Regions from separate parts of the Paenibacillus medicaginis genome, predicted to be linked through region 2. Evidence: predicted binding sites of a transcription regulator. Region 2 holds the regulator's gene; the other holds the start of a gene.

Region 1 (12,493 bases), on a different contig from region 2:
CGGTTTTGGCGGATTGGGCTTTGGGAACTATAGTGGAACCGTATATGCTGATGCTGCCAACGTGGTCCGCAATGTCATCAGTGTTAATGGCGAAGGTGAAATTTCCGTAAGTCCGGATATCGCCTACCTGTCCATCGGTGTACAGACTCAGGGGAAGACGGCAGTCGCCGCCCAGAAAGAGAATGCACAGATCATGGACAAAGTGAACAGTCTGCTCAAGACAACCTGGGGGATTAACGCAAAGGATATCAAGACAACCCAGTTTTCGGTTCAGCCAGATTACGCCTACAGCGAACAAGAGGGTCAGAAGCTAAAAGGTTATACAGCTTATCATACGCTGAACGTGGCTTATCGTGATTTGTCCAAGATTGGGCAGCTGCTTGACGCAGCAGCAAGTGCTGGTGCCAACAACATTGACGGTGTCCGGTTTACGGTAGAGAATCCGGAGAAGTATGAACAAGAAGTAATTGCCAAAGCGCTCGCCAACGCGCAGATGAAAGCGGGTGCGGTGGCTAAAGCGGCCAATCGCCAATTGGGAAGCCTGCTTAATGTATCGTTGGAGAATGCCCAGCCGCCTGTTTTTTATCAGGAGGCTGCTGTGGCCAAGGCTGCAGACTCTGCAGGCGCCAACACTGCGGTAGAGCCGGGGGAGATTAAGCTCAATACCCAGTTAAGTGCCCAGTATGAAATGAACTGATTACACGAAAGTGATCAATGAGCCGGAAATGAGTCAGGATTGTAACCCAGCCTGTAACATTTTCCGGCTCAAAGTATTTTAAGATATCACTCAGATGGTTTTTTCATCCCACGACTTGCGTCAAGGATCAGAGGAGGATATTAACAAATGAACATTCACACAAAACGACTGGGTACAATAATGCTTGCGGCTGCTCTGGTCACCGGCGGCGTTACTGCGCCTTTTTCCGAACTGCACGCAGCTGGTGCAGCCCAAACTGCTCAGCAAACTCAGGTAACCTTGAAATGGAACGGCAAGACCCTGCAAACGAAAGGGCTCATGCTCAAAGGGCAGACCCTGATCCCTGTAGCGGCCCTCAGGGATGATCTGAAGCTGCCTGTGTCATATAACGCGTCCGAGAAATCTTATACAATCGGTGCCGGCTATAACAAGCTGGAAATTACGACAGGGTACGATGAGCCGTACATCAATGTAAACGGGGTGCACACGTATGATATGCAGGCCCGGATGGTCAGCAACCGGCTTTATGTTCCTATCGGCCACCTGAAGGCTTATCTCGGCATTGACGCTGCCTGGAACGCGGCCGCTAAGACGGTCAGCATGACCAAAGGCCAGCTGAATTCCATCTCCATCAAAACGGTCAGCCTGTCTCAGGAAAAATCGGATACGATGAACTTCGATCTGAAATACCCTCAGCTTACAGGCAGCCAGGCCGGTATTGATAAAATCAATGCCGTGCTGAAGCAGCATGAAGAAAAGGTGCTGGCAGAGATCAAGAAGCAAATCAAAGAGATCGGAGAAGCTACTGCGGACCGACCTTATCAATTTGGAAACAATTATGCCGTGATCTACAACAGGGGAGGTTATATCAGCCTGATTGTAGAGGACTACTCCTACTATGGCGGCGCTCACGGCTCCACGACCCGTACAGGGTATACGTTCTCGCTGGCGGATGGCAAGCAGCTGGGGCTTGGCGATGTGCTGAAGGCCAACCCGAATTACAAGAAAACACTGAACAACAAGCTGCTCAAACAAGTGCCGGCATCTAACGGATATTTGGATTTGGGAGACTTTAAGGGGCTATCGGATCAGCCGGACTTCTACGTCACTGGAACAGGCATCGTCATCTTCTTCCAACAGTACGAGTACACAGCTTATGCGGCAGGCATTCCGGAGTTCCCTTTTGCTTTCACGGAGCTTCTTCCTGCTGGGGCCAAGCCGTTCGGAAAGTAATCATCCAGGAGAAAAGAAAAATCCGTCCCGCGTTCCTGCAACAGGAACATGGGACGGATTTTTTTGCAAATGGGACTTAAAAGACTTGTGTTACGGGTTAGACTCCTGGTGTCGGAGTGCTGGAAATCACCTGATCGATGAGACCGTATTCTTTGGCTTCGTCAGCCGACATGAAGTAGTCACGATCGGTATCCTTCTCGATGCGGTCCAGCGGCTGACCGGTACGCTCGGCGAGGATGCGGTTCAGCTTATCCCGCATTTTCAGGATACGGCGTGCGCGGATTTCAATATCTGTCGCTTGACCTTGAGCGCCGCCCAAAGGCTGGTGAATCATAACCTCACTGTTTGGCAGGGCGAAGCGCTTGCCTTTGGCGCCTGCATTCAGCAGGAATGCTCCCATGGAAGCGGCCATCCCCACACAGATGGTGGATACGTCGGGTTTGATAAACTGCATCGTATCGAAAATCGCCATGCCGGCTGTGATGGAGCCGCCGGGGCTGTTGATGTAGAGGTGGATGTCTTTTTCCGGATCTTCCGCAGACAGAAACAGCATTTGCGCGATAATGGAGTTGGCGACCACGTCATTCACGTCAGATCCGAGGAAAATGATGCGGTCCTTCAGCAATCTGGAGTAAATGTCATAGGCTCTCTCACCGCGGTTGGTTTGTTCAACGACCATAGGAATGTAGCTCACGTAAAACCCTCCCTTAAATATGTGCTAGGATACGTACTACCTGATACAGGTAAAGTCTCCATAATAAACTGTTACCGTATTACCCACATCATAAACAATTTCAAGCAAAAAGTCAAAGAAAGTCAAACTATTGGCGAAAAAAAAGAGCCCTCTGCGCTCTCGTTGGTTAACACTTATATATAACATCAATAAAAATGGCGCGCCCGCGAGGAATCGAACCTCGATCTCAGGCTCCGGAGGCCTACGTCATATCCGTTGGACCACGGGCGCATATTCAACATTCCTTAGAAATAGGACACAAAAATGATTATATGTGACTCTTGAGCAAAATGCAAGTTTTTATTTCGGTGGTCTGATGAAAGGCTTTTATGTTAATAATGGATGCTAAAACGCTGCGCACAATCGGTTGAAGGAGTGAGAAATATAGGTTCTGACACTTGCATGTGAGGTTGGAATTGGTTAAAATGATTGTGGGACTTAAAAAGTTAACCCGGGACATTTTGAGGCCAGCACAAAGGACATAAGTGTATATGAACCAGTAGGAAGTCTGCGGGAGTGGAAAGCATGCGAAATATATTAGAAATTCAGAAGCAGCTTCTGCCAGATCTCACGGATGTATTGAAGAAAAGGTATACCATCCTGCATCAGATCATGCTGTCAGACATCATCGGACGCAGAACGCTTGCGGCCTCATTGCATATGACCGAACGTGTGCTGCGAGCCGAAACCGATCTTTTGAAAGCCCAAGGCCTTATAGAGATTGAGAGCATTGGTATGCGGGTGAGCGAAGCCGGCAGGGAGCTGCTGGAGCAGCTTGAACCCATTGCCAAAGAGCTGTTTGGATTGTCTTTGCTTGAAGATCAAATCCGTCAGGCATATAACCTGCGCAAGGTAATCGTCGTGCCGGGTGATTCGGATACGTCGCCGATGACCAAACGGGAATTAGGCCGGGCGGGAGCCAAGGCGCTGCTGAGCGTCATGGGAGATGAGGATGTCGTTGCCGTTACGGGTGGTACGACTATCGCCGATGTAGCGGAGCATTTGACAACACCGTCCAGCGGACCGCTGAAGGGCGGATGGTTTGTTCCAGCCCGCGGAGGGTTGGGGGAAAGTCTGGAAATGCAGGCGAATTCCATCGTATCCAATATGGCCCGCAACGTAGGAGCACAGTACAGGCTGCTGCATGTGCCGGATCTGTTGAGCCAGGAAGCCTATGAGTCGCTTGTTCAGGATCATATGATTCAGGAGATCGTGGAGACGATCCGTAAGAGCCGGATTATCATCCACGGGATTGGCAATGCCATGGAAATGGCGAAAAGGCGCAGGCTGGACGCGGACACTGTGGCGGAGATCCAGGGTGAGGGAGCGGTGGCTGAGTCTTTTGGCTACTACTTTAACGAACAGGGTGTAGTTGTACACCGGATGCTTACTATTGGGCTGCGCCTCGAAGACATCAAGCGGACAGAAATCGTACTCGGCATCGCCGGGGGCGCAAGCAAGGCGGCGGCGATACAAGCCGTATTGCGGTTTGGCCAGGAGGACATTTTGGTCACCGACGAAGCGGCGGCGGAAATCATCGTGCGCAATTGCTGAGTTATTTTTAAATGAAGCATTAATAATTGTTGTCTTGACAGGTCTAACCACTTGTCTTGAATAAATAAAAACAAACAAAACTTGGGAGGAACTTACTCATGGTTAAAGTAGGTATTAACGGTTTTGGACGTATCGGCAGACTGGCTTTCCGTCGTATTCAAAATGTGGAAGGCATTGAAGTAGTAGCAATCAACGACCTTACTGATGCCAAAATGCTGGCTCATTTGCTGAAATATGATACAACGCAAGGACGTTTCGACGGAGACGTTGAAGTACATGACGGCTTCTTCAAAGTAAACGGCAAAGAAGTTAAAGTTCTGGCTAACCGCAACCCTGAAGAACTGCCTTGGGGCGAGCTGGGCGTTGACATCGTGCTGGAGTGCACAGGTTTCTTCACAACTAAAGAAGCAGCTGAAAAGCACCTGAAAGGCGGCGCCAAGAAAGTTGTAATCTCCGCGCCAGCTACAGGCGACATGAAAACGATCGTGTACAACGTAAACCACAACACACTGGACGGTACTGAAACTGTAATTTCCGGTGCTTCCTGTACAACTAACTGCCTGGCTCCTATGGCTAAAACATTGAACGACAAGTTCGGTGTTGTGGAAGGTCTGATGACTACCATCCACGCTTACACAGGCGACCAAAATACACTTGATGCTCCGCATGCCAAAGGCGACTTCCGTCGTGCGCGCGCTGCTGCCGAGAACATCATCCCTAACACAACTGGTGCTGCTAAAGCAATCGGTCTGGTTATTCCTGAACTGCAAGGCAAACTGGACGGTGCTGCACAGCGCGTTCCGGTTGCAACTGGTTCCCTGACTGAGCTGGTAACGGTTCTGGAGAAAAACGTAACTGTAGACGAAGTTAACGCAGCTATGAAAGCAGCTTCCGATCCTGAAACTTACGGATACACTGAAGACGAGATCGTATCTTCCGATATCAAAGGTATGACTTTCGGATCCTTGTTTGATGCAACTCAAACTAAAGTGCTGACTGTTGGCGACAAACAACTGGTTAAAACTGTAGCTTGGTACGACAATGAAATGTCCTACACAGCTCAGCTGGTTCGTACCCTGGAGCACTTCGCGAAGCTGGCTAAGTAATAACGGCTTGGCGTTATGCAACCACATAGAGCGGAAACAGACTATTGTTTCCGCTCTTTATATATGACTTGCACATCATCAAATCCCTGGTGCGGAGGAGTATCGATATGAACAAAAAAAGCGTTCGCGATGTAGAAGTAAGCGGCAAAAAGGTGTTTGTCCGCGTAGATTTCAACGTTCCTGTGGAAGACGGCAAAATTACTGACGACAAGCGTATCCGTGAAACCTTGCCAACGATTAACTACCTGATCGAAAAAGGTGCTAAAATTATTTTGGCAAGCCATTTCGGACGTCCGAAGGGCGAAGTGGTTGAATCCATGCGCTTGACACCTGTGGCGGCACGCCTGTCCGAGCTGCTGGGCAAACCTGTAGCCAAGGCTGATGAGGCTGTTGGTGAAGCGGTGAAAGCACAAGTGGCGGAGCTGCAAAACGGTGACGTACTGTTGCTCGAAAACGTCCGCTTTTATCCAGGCGAAGAGAAGAACGATCCTGAGCTGGCGAAGCAATTTGCCGAGCTGGCAGACCTGTTCGTCAACGACGCATTTGGCGCTGCTCACCGTGCGCATGCTTCCACAGAAGGCATTGCACATCAACTGCCGGCCGTATCCGGCCTATTGATGGAGAGAGAGTTGTCCGTGTTGGGCAAAGCGCTGTCCAATCCGGATCGTCCGTTCACGGCCATTATTGGCGGTTCCAAGGTAAAAGACAAAATCGACGTGATCGACAACCTGATCACCCTTGCGGACAACATCATTATCGGCGGTGGCCTGACCTATACCTTCTTCAAGGCTCAGGGTCATGAAATTGGCCTATCCTTGCTGGATGAGTCCAAGCTGGACGTATCCCTTGGTTTTATCGAAAAAGCGAAAAGCCTGGGCAAAAACTTCTACCTTCCGGTGGACATCGTGGTTGCCGATGATTTCAGCGCTTCTGCCAATACACAGATCGTTGATATCGACGGTATCCCTGCTGGCTGGGAAGGCGTGGACATCGGTCCGAAAACCCGTGCCATCTATGCCGATGTGATCAAAAACTCCAAGCTGGTCGTGTGGAACGGACCTATGGGTGTATTCGAAATTGAACCATTCTCCAACGGTACTCGCGAAGTAGCGGAAGCTTGCGCAACAACCGAAGGCTACACCATCATCGGCGGCGGCGATTCTGCGGCTGCAGCCGAGAAATTCGGTCTGGCTGATAAAATGGACCACATCTCCACAGGTGGCGGCGCTTCCCTTGAGTTCATGGAAGGCAAGGCGCTTCCGGGCGTTGTGGCATTGAACGACAAGTAATTAGCAGGGAGCTGAAAAAAGTGAGAACACCGATTATTGCAGGCAACTGGAAAATGTTCAAAACCGTTCCTGAAGCAACAGACTTCATCCAGAGCGTAAAAGGCAAAGCCGAAGTGGAAGGCGTGGAGAGCGTGATCTGTGCGCCATTCACGAATCTGCCTGCTCTGGTGGAAGCTGTGAAAGGAACCTCCATCAAAATTGGAGCACAAAACCTTCACTTCGCTGAGGACGGTGCTTATACGGGCGAAATCAGCGGCCGTATGCTGAAGGATCTGGGCGTGGATTACGTTATTATCGGACACTCCGAGCGCCGTCAATATTTCGCGGAAACGGATGAAACGGTGAACAAGAAAGTTCACGCCGCCTTCCGCAACGATCTGATTCCAATCGTATGTGTTGGCGAGAAGCTGGAAGAGCGTGAAGCCGGACAGACGAAGGAAGTCTGCAAAGTGCAGACAGAGGCGGCTTTTGCGGGTCTTGCCAAGGATCAGGCAGCACAGGTTGTCGTGGCTTACGAGCCCATCTGGGCGATCGGAACAGGCAAGTCCTCCACAGCGCAGGATGCCAACGAGGTAATTGCTTATATCCGTACCTTGATTACAGAACTGTATGATGAGAGCACGGCCAATGCGGTTCGCATTCAATACGGCGGCAGCGTAAAGCCCGAAAATGTAACAGAATACATGGGTCAAAGCGACATCGACGGCGCACTGGTCGGCGGGGCAAGCCTGCAGCCGGATTCTTATATCGCGCTTGTTGAGGGGGCGAAGTAACATGACCGCACCAAGACCGGTTGCATTAATTATTATGGACGGATTCGGACTTCGAGACACTGTGGAAGGCAATGCCGTTGCACAGGCCAACAAGCCGAACTACGACAAATACTTAAGTATTTACCCGCACACGACGCTGACAGCGTCCGGTGAAGCGGTTGGACTGCCGGAAGGACAGATGGGCAACTCGGAGGTAGGTCACCTGAACATTGGCGCAGGGCGGACTGTATATCAGGATCTGACCAGAATCTCTAAGTCCATCCGGGAGGGGGAGTTCTTCGATAACGAAACATTGGTTGAGGCGGTTCGTTACGCGAAGAACAACAACAAGAAGCTACATCTGTACGGACTGCTGTCCGACGGCGGTGTACACAGCCACATTGATCATCTGTTTGCCATGATCGACCTGGCGAAGAAAGAGGATTTGCACGAAGTTTATATTCATGCATTTATGGATGGCCGTGACGTCATGCCTGACAGCGGCGTTGGTTTCATGGAGAAGCTGATTTCCAAAATTCAGGAAAGCGGCGTTGGCAAAATCGCGACCGTACAAGGCCGCTATTATGCAATGGACCGCGACAAGCGTTGGGAACGGGTTGAGAAATCGTACCGTGCCATCGTGTACGGAGATGGTCCGAAATATACGGATCCCATGCAGGCCCTGCGTGAATCGTATGAGAAGTCCGTATTTGACGAGTTTGTGGAACCGACCGTGATTACCGAGGCAGACGGCAGCCCGGTAGGACTGGTGGAGAGCGGCGATTCCGTTGTGTTCCTGAACTTCCGTCCTGACCGTGCCATCCAACTGTCTCAAGTATTCACCAACGCGGATTTCCGCGGATTTGACAGAGGACCGAAATTTCCGGAAAATTTACATTTCGTATGTCTGACTTTGTTCAGCGAAACGGTGAACGGTTTTGTGGCTTACGAACCGAAGAATCTGGACAATACGTTCGGTGAAGTGCTTGTACAGCATAACAAGAAGCAACTGCGTATTGCCGAAACCGAGAAGTACCCGCACGTGACGTTCTTCTTCAGCGGCGGACGTGATGTCGAGCTTCCTGGCGAGACACGGGTTCTGATCAACTCGCCGAAGGTTGCTACCTACGACCTGCAGCCGGAAATGAGCGCTTATGAAGTGGCGGATGCTTGCGTGAAGGAAATCGAGTCCGACAAGCATGATGCGATTATCCTGAATTTTGCGAACCCGGACATGGTGGGACACTCCGGTAAAATGGAGCCTACGATTAAAGCGGTAGAAGTGACGGATGAGTGCGTTGGACGTGTAGTGAACGCCGTGAAGGCCAAAGGTGGTACTGTGGTTATCATTGCCGATCACGGCAACGCGGATATGGAAATCGATGAGCAGGGACGTCCTTTCACCGCTCACACGACCAACCCGGTTCCGTTCATCGTGACTGATGAAAACCTGGTGCTGCGCGAAGGCGGTATCCTGGCTGACGTGGCTCCAACACTGCTGGACCTGATGGGTCTGCCGTTGCCTGCGGAAATGACTGGAACGTCCATGATTGCAGGACGTAAATAAGATGTGCTAATTTAGGAATAGAATAAACATACCAAAAGGAGATCTGTACAATGACTATTATTTCTGACGTGTACGCTCGCGAAGTCCTTGACTCCCGCGGCAACCCGACTGTAGAAGTTGAAGTATATCTGGAATCCGGTGCGATGGGACGCGCAATCGTTCCTTCCGGCGCTTCCACAGGTGCGCATGAAGCTGTAGAGCTGCGCGATAACGATAAAGACCGTTACCTCGGCAAAGGTGTTCTGCAAGCCGTTAAAAACGTAAATGAAGTGATCGCACCGGAAGTCATCGGTTTAGACGCTGTAAATCAGCTCGAAATCGACAAAAAGATGATCGCTCTGGACGGCACGCCTAACAAAGGCAAGCTGGGCGCAAACGCAATTCTGGCGGTATCCATGGCTGTAGCCCGTGCTGCTGCAGACGCTCTGGGTCTGCCTCTGTATGTATATCTCGGCGGATTCAACGCGAAGCAACTGCCTGTGCCAATGATGAACATCGTGAACGGCGGCGCCCATGCCGACAACAACGTTGACGTGCAAGAGTTCATGGTCCTGCCAGTAGGTGCTCCAAGCTTCAAAGAAGCGCTGCGTATGGGTGCGGAAATCTTCCACAACCTGAAATCCGTTCTGAAAGGCAAAGGCCTGAATACGGCAGTTGGCGACGAAGGCGGCTTTGCTCCTAACTTCACATCCAACGAAGATGCGCTGTCCTCCATTATCGAAGCGATTGAAAAAGCAGGGTACAAGCCAGGTGAAGACGTTCTGCTCGGCATGGACGTAGCTTCCACGGAGTTCTACAAGGACGGCAAGTACACACTGGAAGGCGAAGGAAAATCCTTCACTTCTGCTGAGTTCGTAGACCTGCTGGCTTCCTGGGTTGATAAATATCCGATCGTTACGATCGAAGACGGCTGCGCCGAAGACGATTGGGAAGGCTGGAAGCTGCTTACCGAGAAGCTGGGCAACAAAATCCAGCTGGTTGGTGACGACCTGTTCGTAACCAACACCGAGCGTCTGAATAAAGGTATCGAAGAAGGCATCGGCAACTCCATCCTGATCAAGGTGAACCAAATCGGTACCCTGACTGAAACGTTCGACGCGATCGAAATGGCGAAACGCGCTGGTTACACAGCGGTAATATCCCACCGTTCCGGTGAGTCCGAAGACAGCACGATCGCTGATATCGCGGTTGCAACGAACGCTGGTCAAATCAAAACCGGTGCTCCTTCCCGTACGGATCGTATCGCGAAATACAACCAACTGCTTCGTATCGAAGACGATCTCGGCGAGCTGGCTCAATACAACGGCTTGAAGTCCTTTTACAACCTGAAGAAATAATTGTCTGATTCGGCAGTAAACGCAAAACAGGGTATTCCTGGCCTTATAGCTGGGAATACCCTGTTTTTTTTGGGAGAATGACTGTCTTCCGAGAGTTAATGATGGCGTTTTGCTATTCAAAGTTTGGTTGTGTTAAACGAACGGGTGTGATAAAATGAAAATGCTGTTTATGAAACGTGAACTCTTCATTATTAATGCATAAAAGTGATGCTCAGGCTTAGGAGGTGGAATACATGGAACTGTTTTTGAAAATTGTGCTCGTTGTATTGTCCATTGCTGTGGTTGCGGTTGTGTTGTTGCAGAAAGGTAAGAGTGCAGGATTGTCCGGTGCCATCTCCGGCGGAGCGGAGCATCTGTTTGGCAAAACCAAAGCACGCGGGATGGATCTGATCCTGCAGCGTGTTACAGCCGGGCTTGGAGCGGCGTTTATGATCGTTGCCATACTGGTTGCCGTCCTGGTGAGCTAATACGAACATTTAAAGCCTTCGTTTCAACCGAAACGGGGGCTTTTTAAATACAAACGGCTGTGACCGAGATACATAACAAGCGATATTCTAATATAGGAAATCCATACTTACACTGGAGCAGGGATGCCAGGGATTGAATCTGTGTATACTAGGGTATGAGTATACTAGGACTGGTCATATCCTGACCGGATGAGAAGCCTGCACTCATGGACGTATTGCAGGAACAGATCAGAGATAATGGGCCGAAATTAAAGGTCACCCGAGGTGGACAAAATGATAACAGAAGAACAAATACTTGAATTTATGCGGGATGCCGCATACAAGCCGATGACTTATCAGGAGCTGGAGAAGCATTTCGGGATTGACAGTGCGACGGATTTCAGGGAATTCCTCAAGCTGCTGAACGCTTTGGAGGAAAGCGGCAAGCTTTTGCTCAACAGCGGCAACCGGTACGGCGTTCCGGAGCGAATGAATCTGGTGCGCGGACGCCTGCAAGCTCACGCCAAGGGTTTTGCTTTTCTCATTCCTGAGGACAGGGACCATCCTGACGTCTATATTCATGCCAATGATCTCAAGGGGGCGATGAACGGCGATACCGTGCTCATCCGTGTGACCTCCAGAGGACCTGCGGGCGGACGCCTGGAAGGTGAAGTGGTACGGATCGTTGAGCGTGGTATTCTGCAGGTGGTTGGCGTGTTCCAGAGCCATGAAGTGTACGGCTTCGTAATTCCTGATGACAAACGGATTAATCGGGATATTTTTATTCCCCAACCCAGCTTTCATGGAGCGGTCAATGGACAGAAGGTCGTTGTAAAAATTGTGAATTACCCCGAGGGCCGCGCGGCTGCTGAGGGTGAAATCATTGAAATTCTTGGTCATAAGGACGACCCGGGCGTGGATATTCTGTCCATTATCCGCAAGCATCAGCTTCCGGAATCTTTTCCCGAGGAGGTTATGGGGGAAGCGGAGGCGGCTCCCGATTCCATTACGGAGGATGAGATCATCCGCCAGGGGAGACGGGATCTGCGCGGCAAAACGATTGTGACGATCGACGGTGAAGACGCAAAGGACCTTGATGATGCTGTCAATGTGGAGCGCCTGCCAAACGGAAACTACCTGCTCGGTGTTCATATTGCCGATGTAGGGTATTATGTGCGCGAGAACTCCAAGCTTGATCAGGAGGCGTATAACCGCGGCTGCAGCGTGTATCTGGTGGACCGGGTTATTCCGATGCTTCCGCACCGTCTGTCTAACGGGATCTGCTCCCTGAACCCGCAGGTAGACCGGCTGACGATGTCGTGTGAAATGGAATTCGATTCGAATATGAAGGTCGTACGGCATGATATTTTTACAAGCGTGATCAAGACGAAGGAACGGATGACCTACAAAAACGTTCGCAAAATCCTTGACGAAGAGGAACCGGAGCTACTGGAGCGGTACAAGGATCTGGTGGATACCTTCAAACTGATGAAAGAGCTGGCGATGAAGCTGCGCAGCCATCGGATGAAACGGGGCGCGGTGGATTTTGACTTTGACGAAGCCAAAGTTATCGTGGATGAGGAAGGCAAGGCCGTCGATATTATTAAAAGAGAACGTACCGTAGCCGAGCAGATTATCGAGGAGTTCATGCTGGCGGCAAATGAGACGGTGGCGGAGCATTTTCACTGGTTGAAGGTGCCGTTTATTTATCGGATTCACGAGGACCCGGATCAGGAAAAGCTGCAGAACTTTATGGCGTTTGCCGCGAATTTCGGCTAT
Region 2 (12,493 bases):
GCATATAAATAGTTGAACAGCGCCGTTCTGGCATTGCCGATATGCAGATGTCCTGTCGGACTTGGCGCATAGCGTACACGAACCTCAGTGCTCATGTATATCCCCTCCGTGTCTCTAATCTCTCAAGATGATAGCATACCCTTGACAAGGCAGACAACAGACTGTGCCGCAATGCCCTCACCACGGCCCGTAAATCCGAGCTGCTCTGTCGTTGTCGCCTTGACGTTCACCTGGCTTTGGTGCTCCGCCCCAAGAGCGCGGGCGATCACCTCCACCATCTGCGGTATGTATGGAGCCATCTTCGGCTTCTGCGCGATAATCGTTGCATCGACGTTGCCGAGCCGATAGCCCTGCTCCTGGGCAAGCGCCCAGACATGCTCCAGCAGCTTAAGGCTGTCCGCATCCTTGAAGGCCGGATCATTGTCCGGAAAATGCTTCCCGATATCGCCGAGCCCCAGTGCGCCCAGAACGGCATCCGTAATCGCATGCAGCAGCACATCAGCATCCGAGTGTCCAAGCAGTCCTTTCTCATAAGGGATCGTCACCCCGCCGATAATGCACGGCCTTCCCTCCACCAGCTGATGAACATCAAAACCTTGTCCTATACGAATCATCTTGCGTCCTCTCCCTCTGTGCTTGTCCATAATTGCGCAATATCCAAATCTTCCGGTGTCGTAATTTTAATATTGGTGTATTTCCCCTCTACAACCCGCACCGAAATGCCCAGCCGCTCGACGAGCATGGAATCATCCGTCCCGAGGAACCCCTCATGCTCAGCAGCCTCATAGGCCCGCAGCAGATCAGAAAGACGAAAAGTCTGTGGCGTTTGAATGCTCCACAGACTCCGGCGATCCGGCGTAGCCGTAATCACCCCTTCTTCATTGACCTGCTTGATCGTATCCTTCACCGGCACAGCAAGTACGGAAGCGCCGAACTCCCGGGCAGTCTCCAGGCATCTTCGGATCTCATCCCCGCCCACGAACGGGCGGACACCGTCATGCACCATAACCCATTCGGTCTGCAGGTATTCCAGTCCGCGGTGTACGGAATGCTGCCGCTCGGAGCCTCCTGCGATGACGTCCGTAACTTTGGCGACCTGATGCCTGTCAATCCACTCCCGGCATCGCTGTACATCATCCGCTCCAGTAACGAGTACGATCCCGCTTACCTCGGGCACAGCCGCGAACGCCTCAAGCGTGTATATAAAAACAGGTTTGTCCTGCAGCAGCAGAAACTGCTTGCTCTCCGCAGTTCCCATGCGGGTGCCGCGTCCCGCCGCCACAACGACGACGCCCAAGCTGTTGTTCATAGCGCAAATCCCGCCTTAACGTCAGTATGATATATGGAATGGAACGAACCGGATCTTCATCCCGGACTCTTTCATCCAGCTATCATCATACCGCTTTTACTGGGCTTTTTCCAATAATTTTGGCTTGGCAAAGATCATTCGGCCCGCCGACGTCTGGAGCACGCTGGTCACCAGCACCTCCATCGTCGTCCCGATATAATCACGCCCGCCTTCCACCACAATCATCGTTCCGTCGTCAAGATAAGCAACACCTTGACCGTACTCCTTGCCGTCCTTGATGATCTGCACCATGATTTCTTCTCCCGGAAGCACGACAGGCTTGACTGCATTAGCCAGATCATTGATATTCAGCACGGACACTCCCTGTAGCTCACACACTTTGTTCAAATTGAAGTCATTGGTGACAACCTTGCCCTGCAGCACCTTGGCCAGTTTGACAAGCTTGCTGTCCACCTCGGAGATCTCCTCGAAGTCCCCCTCGTAGATGAGAACCTTCACATCAAGCTCCTTCTGAATTTTATTGAGGATGTCCAGCCCGCGTCGGCCGCGATTGCGCTTGAGCAAATCGGAGGAATCCGCGATATGCTGCAGCTCTTCCAGCACAAATTCAGGGATGACAATCGTCCCTTCAATGAAACCCGTCTTGCAAATATCCGCAATTCTTCCATCAATGATGACACTCGTATCCAAAATTTTATGCTCCTCGATCCGCCGGCCCTCCTGCTCCTCCTCGCGTCCAAACCTGCCCGATTTCCAGAAGGAAGCCAGATCCTCCCGTTTTTCCAGCCCCACCATGAGACCGACATAACCGCAAACGATCATGACGCCTACTTGCAAAATCTGCCCGGCTTGTCCAAGCCAGGACAGACCCGGGTACAGCAGGATCGACAAAATCAGCCCGGCGGCAAGTCCTGTCGTGCCAGCAGCCATTTCATTCATCGGAATTTTGGACAGATCCTCAATTCCTTTCTGCAGCCGATGCGCAGTTGCTGTGCCCGCGATACTGCAGAGCACCATGAACAGCACTGCACCAACAACCACCCAGATGAAGCCTCCTGCAGCGGTCGCTCTCATCCATTCCGGCATCCAGGACACGGTCCCGGACGCTTTTTGAAACAATGTGTAACCGAACCATGAACCGCATAAACCGGTAAAAATTAAGATAGCCTTTCTCCACATCGAATCCTACACCTCCTAAAACCTTTCAATTCCAAAATTTAGTTCCTTCTTTATTCAGTATGGTCCACTTTCACCTTTGGTAATCGTTGGATGTAATTTTTTTACACAGCATATACTTTCATGGAATCCCTAGCGGAATCCTTCTTTGGAATTTTATGTTGAAAGCCTGCAATTGGCTGTCTTATAATAAAATTATTCCTAATAACTAGAGGTGGGTAGCGATATATGAGCGCACAAAGCTTACATGCTTTTCAGGATCAGGTTTCCGAATTGCTGCTCCGTCACCGCAGTCTGTTGGACATTTTGTCCAAGACCGGCCAATCAGGCGCTGCCGTTAACCGCGTGGTTGCCAAATCTGTTACCGAGTGCGGCTGTATAGAGCTTCATGCCAGGAAACAGGACTATGAACCGGAAAGCGGGCTTGAACAAGCCAAGGCACTGCTGGACAATCACGTGCAGGGGCAGCTGTGCGAGAATTGCAGGGAAGCGATCACCGCCGAGCTGGGACGTAGTCTGTTTTACATGTCGGCCCTATGCAACTTGCTGGATATCCGTTTGGAAGACGTTGTTGAGAAGGAATCGCGCAAATGCTCCACTTTAGGTTTATTTAATATGTCCTGACCGTTTATATACCTCAGCAAGCATTACTCTACAAAAAAAAGCATTTATTTCGCCTGGCTCATCAGGGAAATAAATGCTTTTTATTTTAAGTATTTGATTGATCAACGCTCCGAGTGACGATAGCTGCTGCTGTCCTCGGCATGACGGCGTTTGGCGCGTCTTTTTCTGGCAATCGCTTGAATGTTATGCTTCATACCATATACCGCATAAAGCACAAGCGGCACAAAGATCAGCTTCGAAAGCTGATCGGAAAACTGGACTGCAACCACCACAGCACCGATCACAACGAGCGGTGCGATCCACACAGCCTTTTTAGGCAAGCCCACCCGTTTAAAATTGGGATATTTCAGCGAACTGACCATCAGGTAAGACAGCAGCAGGGTAGCGACAGCCATCGAGAAGAGAGATATATCCTCATGAAACAGGGATAATGTAGCAAGTACGCCCCCTGCCGCAGGAATCGGAAGCCCTGTAAAATATCCGGGTGCTCCACATACCACGTTAAAACGGGCCAGTCGAAGCGCTCCACACATCGGAAATATGGCCGTTACCGTCCAGGCCAAGGCAGGACTGGCTGATTGAAAGGCTACTAAATACATGATTACCGCCGGAGCGACGCCAAAGGAAATGACATCAGATAATGAGTCCAGCTCTTTGCCGAATTCACTTTGCGCGTTTAACGCCCTCGCTACACGACCGTCCAAACCATCCAACAACATGGCGACAATAACCATAATGGCTGCATGACTGTATTGACCATCGATAGCCATTAGAATGGCGATTATTCCGAGAAACAGATTACCAAGGGTAAACATGTTCGGAACAGATTTCATAATCATTGCTTCACCTCATAAAATCACGGATCGAAACATCCATCAATTGTATGTTACTTACATTTGCCTGTCAATGAAAACCTGCTCTTGTAAACGTTTCAAGCCTTCCTTGATCGTGCGGGCACGCACCTCGCCAATACCGTCGACTTCATCCAGCTCCTCAATCGTCGCCATCATAACAAGGGGCAGTTGATGAAAACGTTCCACCAGATTATGAATAATGACATTAGGCAGACGCGGAATTTTGTTCAGCACCCGATATCCGCGGGGAGCGACATAATCTTCGGATAAGGCTGCGGAAGAAGGATAACCAAGCAACCGTACGATATGATTCATATCCAGCAGTTCCTCATCGGTCAAATGCTTCAGCCCGTTGATGATTTCACGAATCTTCTCGTCGCTGACTTCCTTGGCGTAGTCTTTGTACAGCAGCCAGGCTTCTTCCACGGTATTGCCGATCAACTCCTCCATTTGCATGTTGATCAAACGCCCTTCATTGCCCAGCTCATTGACAAAGCGCTTGATTTCCATTTTAATGCGCAGCACCATTTGGGTCCGCTGGATCACATTGACGACTTCAGGGAGGGTGACAAGCTCCTCAAATTCAGAGGCGGTCAGGTTGGTCAGCGACTGTGTCAGGACGGATTTATATTTCTCCAGTGTTTGAATCGCCTGATTGGCCTTGCTCAAAATGACACCGATTTCTTTTAACGAGTAACGAAGTGTACCTTGGTACAATGTTATAATATTACGGCGCTGCGAAATGGACACAACCAGCTTGCCCGTCTGCTTGGCGACCCGCTCCGCCGTCCGGTGCCGGATGCCCGTTTCGCTGGAAGAAATTGAGGAGTCTGGAATCAGCTGCGTGTTGGCATACAAAATCCGCTTGAGATCCTCGCTGAGGATGATGGCTCCGTCCATTTTGGCCAATTCATATAAATAGTTCGGGGAAAAATCACAGTTAATCGAAAAGCCCCCGTCCACCACTTCCATAACCTCCGGACTGTAGCCGACCACAAGCAGCGCGCCAGTCTTGGCACGAAGCACATTTTCCAGTCCCTCACGAAAAGGTGTACCCGGTGCCACCAGCCGCAGCAGGTCATTCATTTTTTCCAGTTGGCTCGATTCTTTCATGTTTTCGTTGCCCCCTAATTTAATGCGGCTGCTAGTGCATCTGCCACAGTTCCAACTCCAATGATCTCCAATCCTTTGGGAGGTGTCCACCCCTTGAGGCTTTTCTCGGGCATGATCACCCTTTTGAAGCCCAGCTTCTCCGCTTCCCGCACGCGCTGCTCAGCCCGGGATACGGCTCGCACCTCGCCGGTCAATCCCACTTCGCCAAAAATAACGTCATAGGGCTTGGTCGGCATATCCTTGAAGCTTGACGCAATGCTTACCGCAATAGCCAGATCCACAGCAGGCTCATCCAATCTTACGCCTCCAGCCACGTTCAGATAAGCATCCTGGTTCTGTAAAAACATGCCCATACGCTTCTCTAATACAGCTATGATCAATCCCATACGATGGTGATCCACCCCCGTGCCCATTCTGCGCGGTGACGGGAAGTGTGTGGTTGCGATCAACGCCTGCAGCTCGACCAGCACCGGCCTCGTGCCTTCCATGCTGGCCACCACAGTAGAGCCTGCTACACCAAGGGGCCGCTCCGACAGAAACAACTCGGAAGGATTGGCAACTTCGCGCAGCCCCTCTTCACCCATTTCGAAAATTCCCATCTCATTCGTTGAACCGAAACGGTTCTTCACCGCGCGCAGCAGCCGGTACGTATGATGTCGTTCTCCTTCAAAATACAGGACACAATCCACCATATGCTCCAAAAGACGAGGACCCGCAATCGCCCCTTCCTTCGTAACATGTCCGACAAGCACAGTAGCGATGCCCAGCCCTTTGGCAATGCGCATGAAGCGGGCGGTACATTCGCGTACCTGTGCTACGCTGCCAGGGGCACTGGTCACCTCCGGCAAATACACTGTCTGTATGGAGTCAATGACCAGGAACTGGGGCTTCATGTTGTCTACAGCCTCTTCGATGGTCTCCAGATTGGTTTCGCAAAGAACATACAGGTTGGGAGATAAAGCGCCAAGGCGGTCAGCCCGCAGCTTGGTCTGGCGCACCGACTCCTCGCCGGAGACATAAAGCACGCGAAGCCCGGTGCGGGCCAATTCATTAGATGTTTGCAGGAGCAGCGTAGATTTGCCGATTCCAGGGTCGCCTCCGACCAACACCAGGGAGCCCGGAACAACTCCGCCGCCAAGCACGCGGTTCAATTCCGTGATTCCCGTCAGGATTCTCGGCTCCTGATCACTTTCAATTTCCACGATGGGAAGCGGCTTCTCTTTACTATTATGAAAAAGGGATGAATTCATCCCGGCGGTTTTTACCACAGTCTCCGTTGCTTCGATCATGGTGTTCCAGGCCTGGCAGCCCGGGCACTTGCCATACCACTTCGGAGATTCATATCCGCACTCTGTGCAGTAAAATTTAGTTTTTACTTTGGCCATTCAATTCTCCTTGCGATTAATCGACATCCTTGTCGTATTTCGTCGGCCTTGATTAAAAAAAGCTTCAGTATTAAAAGTTTACCATTGAACCAGAGGGCCGTAAAGCAATATCACAAACTCTTCCAAGCGTTTTGCCGTATGGGAACAGGCTGATGCAGACAAGAAAAAAAGGCTGCTTCCGCCGCGGTTCGTCCACGGGGAACAGCCTTTTTCCTGTTCGCTATTTTTCTCTCAAGCAGTCTCAGTCACAATGACCGGCCTCAGGATTTTGCCGTTACGTTATCCTTCTTGGTTACGGTCAACTCGCCATTGTACTCATCGATCAGAAGCGAATCGCCTTTGGTAATACTGCCTTTCAGCATCTCCTCGGACAAGCGGTCCTCAATATGCTTTTGGATCGCCCGGCGCAGCGGCCTTGCTCCATAAGCCGGATCGAAGCCCTCCTTAGCCAGGAATTCCTTCGCTTTATCCGTCAATTCGAAGTCAACATTGTACTCGTTCAGACGCTTGCGCAGCTCTTCGGACATGAGCGAGACGATTTGGCCGATATGCTGCTCTTCCAGCGAGTGGAAGACGATCGTTTCATCGATCCGGTTAAGGAACTCAGGACGGAAGCTTTTCTTGAGCTCATCCATCACTTTGCCCTTCATTTTGTCATAATTCGCACCGGCATCGGCCACGGCCGTAAACCCGAGCGTAGAATTACGTTTGATGGCTTCTGCCCCGACGTTGGAAGTTAGAATGATCAGCGTATTGCGGAAATCCACCACCCGTCCTTTGGAGTCTGTCAGACGGCCGTCTTCCAGGACCTGCAGGAGGATGTTGAACACTTCCGGATGCGCTTTTTCAATTTCATCCAGCAGCACGACGGAATATGGCTTGCGGCGCACTTTCTCGGTCAGCTGTCCGCCTTCATCATATCCGACGTATCCCGGAGGAGCTCCGACGAGACGGGATGTGGAATGCTTCTCCATGTATTCGGACATGTCAATCCGGATGACCGCATTTTCATCCCCGAACATCGCTTCTGCCAATGCGCGGGCCAGCTCGGTTTTACCTACGCCTGTTGGTCCAAGGAAGATGAAGGAGCCCATCGGGCGCTTCGGATCCTTCAGGCCGGCACGGGCGCGGCGGATGGCACGGCTGACTGCTTTAACCGCCTCATCCTGGCCGATCACACGCTCATGCAGCAGCTGTTCCATATTCAGCAGACGTTCGGTTTCTTCTTCCTTCAGCTTGCTGACAGGAACGCCGGTCCAGATCGAAACTACCTGTGCGATATCTTCCGGAGTCACTTCGGAATCTGTACGGCCCTGCTTCTCTTTCCATTGATTCCGGGTCATGTCCAGCTCTTCGCGGATCTTCTGCTCCGTATCGCGCAGCGCAGCTGCCTTCTCGAATTCCTGGCTTTGCACCGCAGAGTCCTTCTCCTTGCGGATATCCTCCAGACGGTTTTCCAGCTCCTTCAGATTTGGCGGTACCGTGTAAGAGTTCAGCCTTACTTTGGAGCCCGCTTCATCAATCAGGTCAATCGCTTTGTCAGGCAGGAAGCGGTCTGTAATGTACCGGTCAGACAATTTTACGGCTGCTTCAATCGCTTCATCCGTAATTTTCACTCTGTGATGCGCTTCGTAACGGTCCCGCAGACCATGCAGGATTTGAATCGCTTCTTCCGGAGACGGCTGATCCACCGTAATCGGCTGGAAGCGGCGTTCGAGAGCGGCATCTTTTTCAATATATTTGCGGTATTCATCAAGCGTCGTTGCACCGATACATTGCAGTTCACCGCGTGCCAGAGCCGGCTTCAGAATATTGGAGGCGTCAATCGCCCCTTCTGCGCCACCAGCGCCGATCAGCGTATGCAGCTCGTCAATGAAAAGGATGATATTACCCGCTTGACGAATCTCATCCATAATTTTTTTGAGGCGGTCTTCAAATTCACCACGATATTTCGTACCTGCAACGACAGAACCCATATCCAGCGTCATCACACGCTTGTCGCGCAACGTTTCAGGGATCTCATTCGCAATAATTTTCTGCGCAAGACCCTCAGCGATGGCTGTTTTACCGACACCAGGCTCACCAATCAATACCGGGTTATTCTTGGTACGACGGCTCAGCACCTGGATGACACGCTCAATTTCCTTGCTTCGTCCGATCACTGGGTCCAGGTTGCTTTCCTTCGCTGAAGCCGTCAGGTCACGGGCCAGACTATCCAGCGTAGGGGTGCTGACATTCGAAGGAGTACCGCTGTTGCTGGACACTGCTTCACTGCTGCCGAGCAGCTGAAGCACCTGCTGACGTGCTTTGTTCAGGCTGATGCCCAGATTGTTCAGCACACGTGCGGCAACACCCTCTCCTTCCCGAATCAGGCCAAGCAGGATATGCTCTGTCCCTACATAGGTATGGCCCAATTTCCGTGCTTCATCCATGGAAAGCTCAATCACTTTTTTGGCGCGAGGTGTGTAAGCGATGTTCGTAGGCTGCTCCTGACCACGGCCAATCAGCGTTTCCACTTCGTCCTGGATTTTCTCCAGACCAAGGCTGAGACCGATGAGCGCTTTAGCCGCAATCCCATCACCTTCGCGAATCAAACCAAGCAGAATGTGTTCTGTTCCGATATTGTTATGTCCCAGTCGCACTGCCTCCTCCTGAGCCAAAGCGAGTACCTTCTGCGCCCGTTCCGTAAATCTTCCGAACATCATATGTCTTGCACCTCCATTGAAAAATTCAAATCTTGTTCTCGTTAAAAAAACTCTGTTATCCAATTAATAAATATTATGGCCTCTTATGCAGTTCCCAGCTGCTCGCGGATCAGCTTGGCCCGGTACATATCACGCTCACCGGCACCCAGCGCTTCCCCGAACTTTTTCTGCAAAAAACCGGGCTGAGTCATGACGTTCAACTCATTCAGTACCGGTATGGAGGGATTCTTAAGTATACCAAGATCCACGCCAAGTCGGATATCCGATAACCGCTGTGCCGCCTCTTTTGAATCCACTACAGCCGCATAGGACAATATCCCGAAGGATCGCATCACCCTGTCTGTAATCCGCAGCATGGACTCGTTCATCAGTCTGGATCTGGCAGCCCGCTCATGCTCGATAATCTGAAGCACAACGCCGTGCAGGTTCTCAATGATTTCCTCCTCGGTTGGCCCCAGGGTGATCTGATTGGATATCTGAAACAGATTGCCAATCGCCTCACTTCCCTCACCGTAAATGCCGCGCACTGTCAGCCCGACCTGGGAGACAGCCGATAAAATGCGGTTAATCTGGTGAGTCATGACCAAAGCAGGCAGATGCATCATCACCGAGGCCCGAAGACCGGTTCCGACATTCGTTGGACAGCTCGTCAGATAGCCCCGCTGATCATCAAATGCGTAATCCAGATGCGCTTCAAACGCGTCATCAATAGCGGTGGCATTCTGCCAGGCCTCCTTCACCTGACATCCCGGATACAGGCATTGTATACGAAGATGATCTTCTTCGTTGATCATGATACTGACAGACTCGTCTTCATTGATTACCGCCGCCCCGTTACGGGACTCGGAAGCCAGATTCGGGCTGATCAAATGCTTTTCAACCAGCACTTTTTTATCCAGTTCTTCGGTGTCCGCCATTTTGACGATATGGAATGGACCGAAACGGTCAACATCCTCATAGCGCAGAACGTCCGTCAGTTTGTTCAGCACATCCTCGGACTGCTGGTTGGTGGCGAGCATCGGAAAAGGCAGATGCTGCAGGTTCCGTGCAATCCTGACCCGGCTGCTTATGACGATCTCGGAGTCTGCAGCATCTGTGCGCATCCAATCGCTAAGCGGTTTTTCCGTAAAGCGGAGATTGGGCATAAACGCATCCCTCCTACTCTTAACAAGACTTTACTCCTGTGCTATTTCTTTTTCAAGCTCCCGAATCTGATCACGAATTGACGCAGCGGCTTCAAATTCTTCAGCGTGTATTTTGAACTGCAGCTCCTTCTTCAAATCATCGATTCTGCGTCTGACCTTCATCCTGCTGCCGCTTCGTACCGGCACTTTACCCGCATGGGCAGTACTGCCATGAACACGTTTGAACAACGGATCCAGACGGTCGTTAAAATATTTATAACAGGAGCTGCAGCCGAAACGGCCGATTTTGCTGAACTGCGCGTAAGTCATTCCGCATTCCTCACAACGGAGCAGCTGCGGGTTCTGTGTCCCTGCCGCTGCACTCTTGATTGTCGGATCAAAGTCAAGGAGGCCTGAAAGCAGACTGTGAATGGAGAAGCCATTCGACGTTCCGGGGATCAGCTCCCCTTTTTCCCTTGCACAGGTCTCACATATATGAAATTCGGTCTTCTCTCCGTTAATAATCTTCGTAAAATGGAGAGTTGCCGGCCTTTTACCACATTCCTGGCACAGCATGCACATACCTCCTTTACGTCAAAAGCCTAAATACCCGGTGGCATCAAAGGGGCTATTTGGCCAAAAGCGCAATCAGCATCGCTTTTAGCAATCTGGCCCTCACCTGATCCCGATAAGGAAGCTTCAAAGCAATGGTATCCCTGGATACCGCCGCTTTCATAATGGCAGCCTCCTTATTATTGAGAAATCCCCCTTCTTGCAGCTGGTAGATCAGCCCCTCTGCTGCGGATTGGCTAATCTCATCTCCTATGCTATGATGCAGATGCGTATGAAGTACGTGATGGGCTGGGAGATCTACACGCTGAATGCGAACATAACCGCCGCCGCCGCGCTTGCTTTCCACAATGTATCCCTTTTCCAATGTAAAGCGTGTGCTGATTACGTAGTTAATCTGGGATGGCACGCAGGAAAAACGGTCAGCCAGGTCATTGCGCTGGATTTCCACAATGCCCTCAGTGCTTTCAATTAACATGCTTTTTAAATATTGTTCAATAATATCGGAGACATTCCGCACATTTCATCAACCTCCACCGACAAAAATGTGAAGTTTTTTCACATTTACAGAATATGCCGTATATTGAACTTAACCAAACCGGAAAGTCACGAATCTGGAGTACGGCGTCCCCTCAGCCTGGTGATCGTCTGCACTCTGAACCAGTTCTGGCGACTATGATCACGAATTAGTGTGACCTTCGAATCCCCCAATTCATACGTTGATCTTCTGAACAACCAGAATTGATGGGGAAATTTAATCTTTGATCAAGTTGACTTTGACTTTCTTTGACTTTGTATACATTATAACATAATTTTCTCATTTGCCAAGAGCTCAATTCCATTTTTCACAATATTTCTTTGATTCATTCATCGAAAACTCCATCTCAAGTCAAAAAAGGACCCTTTTCATCTCAGGAAAAGAGTCCTTGGCTTAATTTAGAAGAAGTCCATCAGGAAGGTTTGAGCGGAAGGAACAGTCTGCTCGAACAGATCCGCTGCTTCAGCGCTGCCCGTAAGCCTGCCCCAGCGGAACAGTTCTTGCGGACGCTTATAACCGATCAGCATGGCTGATAACGCAGCTATATCACATTGGAGCTGGGCTTCGGTATTTCCATGGACAGGCTGGAGCCTTCCTTCTCCTTGTGCAGACACAGACAGCTTCCATGTTCCCTCATTCCAGGGGGCATGTGTATCCGTGAGTGCCAAAGTGATTTCAGCTCCTTGTGCAGAGGACTGGAACGGGAACTGCTCTACAAACGCAGCCGCATCCACAATCCGGCCCATAAAATAAGGTATGATTTCCTGCTGGATGCGCGGGTCTGCCAGGAGATAGGAAAGAGAATCATTGGCCGGTATAAAAGTAAAGGTCCCTTTTTCAATCATGGAGTCGTGGTTGGTAAAGTACGTCCACAAGGCTCGACGTGCCCGTTCGCTTAGATAGACAAATTCGCCGCAGGAGAGCTCTTTTTTCTCCACTTTATACAAAACATACCCTTCAGGAGCGCCATTTTCCGCATAATAAACCGCTGTCTGATTATCTTCATCAAGTACGCGATTCTCCCACCATTGCTCGTCTCTCACTAAAGTTCCGTTGAACCTTTGCGCATATTGCTGATACACCTTATTTAGTTCA

Evidence for each region. The regulator CtsR, encoded in region 2, represses protease genes until heat stress. The targets are predictions, from matches to a motif close to ATGGTCAATAAAGGTCAAACA.
Region 1: a site for CtsR is predicted at 2,733-2,753, ahead of clpP (ATP-dependent Clp endopeptidase proteolytic subunit ClpP). Genes of this name have one in related genera too.

What each region holds. Positions count from the first base shown of each region.
Region 1 covers NZ_JBHIRY010000016.1:23,811-36,303, forward strand. Annotated here, with positions in the region: gene ACE5LO_RS16285 (SIMPL domain-containing protein) at 1-697, shown strand, start outside; gene ACE5LO_RS16290 (PdaC/SigV domain-containing protein) at 845-1,930, shown strand; gene clpP (ATP-dependent Clp endopeptidase proteolytic subunit ClpP) at 2,028-2,624, opposite strand; tRNA gene ACE5LO_RS16300 (tRNA-Arg) at 2,820-2,894, opposite strand; gene ACE5LO_RS16305 (sugar-binding transcriptional regulator) at 3,189-4,217, shown strand; gene gap (type I glyceraldehyde-3-phosphate dehydrogenase) at 4,316-5,323, shown strand; gene ACE5LO_RS16315 (phosphoglycerate kinase) at 5,431-6,612, shown strand; gene tpiA (triose-phosphate isomerase) at 6,633-7,385, shown strand; gene gpmI (2,3-bisphosphoglycerate-independent phosphoglycerate mutase) at 7,387-8,931, shown strand; gene eno (phosphopyruvate hydratase) at 8,982-10,268, shown strand; gene secG (preprotein translocase subunit SecG) at 10,502-10,735, shown strand; gene rnr (ribonuclease R) at 11,009-12,493, shown strand, end outside.
Region 2 covers NZ_JBHIRY010000057.1:1,573-14,065, forward strand. Annotated here, with positions in the region: gene gltX (glutamate--tRNA ligase) at 1-95, opposite strand, end outside; gene ispF (2-C-methyl-D-erythritol 2,4-cyclodiphosphate synthase) at 123-614, opposite strand; gene ispD (2-C-methyl-D-erythritol 4-phosphate cytidylyltransferase) at 611-1,309, opposite strand; gene ACE5LO_RS27035 (PIN/TRAM domain-containing protein) at 1,406-2,488, opposite strand; gene ACE5LO_RS27040 (nucleoside triphosphate pyrophosphohydrolase family protein) at 2,714-3,109, shown strand; gene pssA (CDP-diacylglycerol--serine O-phosphatidyltransferase) at 3,211-3,948, opposite strand; gene disA (DNA integrity scanning diadenylate cyclase DisA) at 4,000-5,076, opposite strand; gene radA (DNA repair protein RadA) at 5,091-6,461, opposite strand; gene clpC (ATP-dependent protease ATP-binding subunit ClpC) at 6,722-9,166, opposite strand; gene mcsB (protein-arginine kinase McsB) at 9,250-10,311, opposite strand; gene mcsA (protein-arginine kinase activator protein McsA) at 10,342-10,866, opposite strand; gene ACE5LO_RS27075 (CtsR family transcriptional regulator) at 10,919-11,380, opposite strand; gene ACE5LO_RS27080 (GNAT family N-acetyltransferase) at 11,797-12,493, opposite strand, start outside.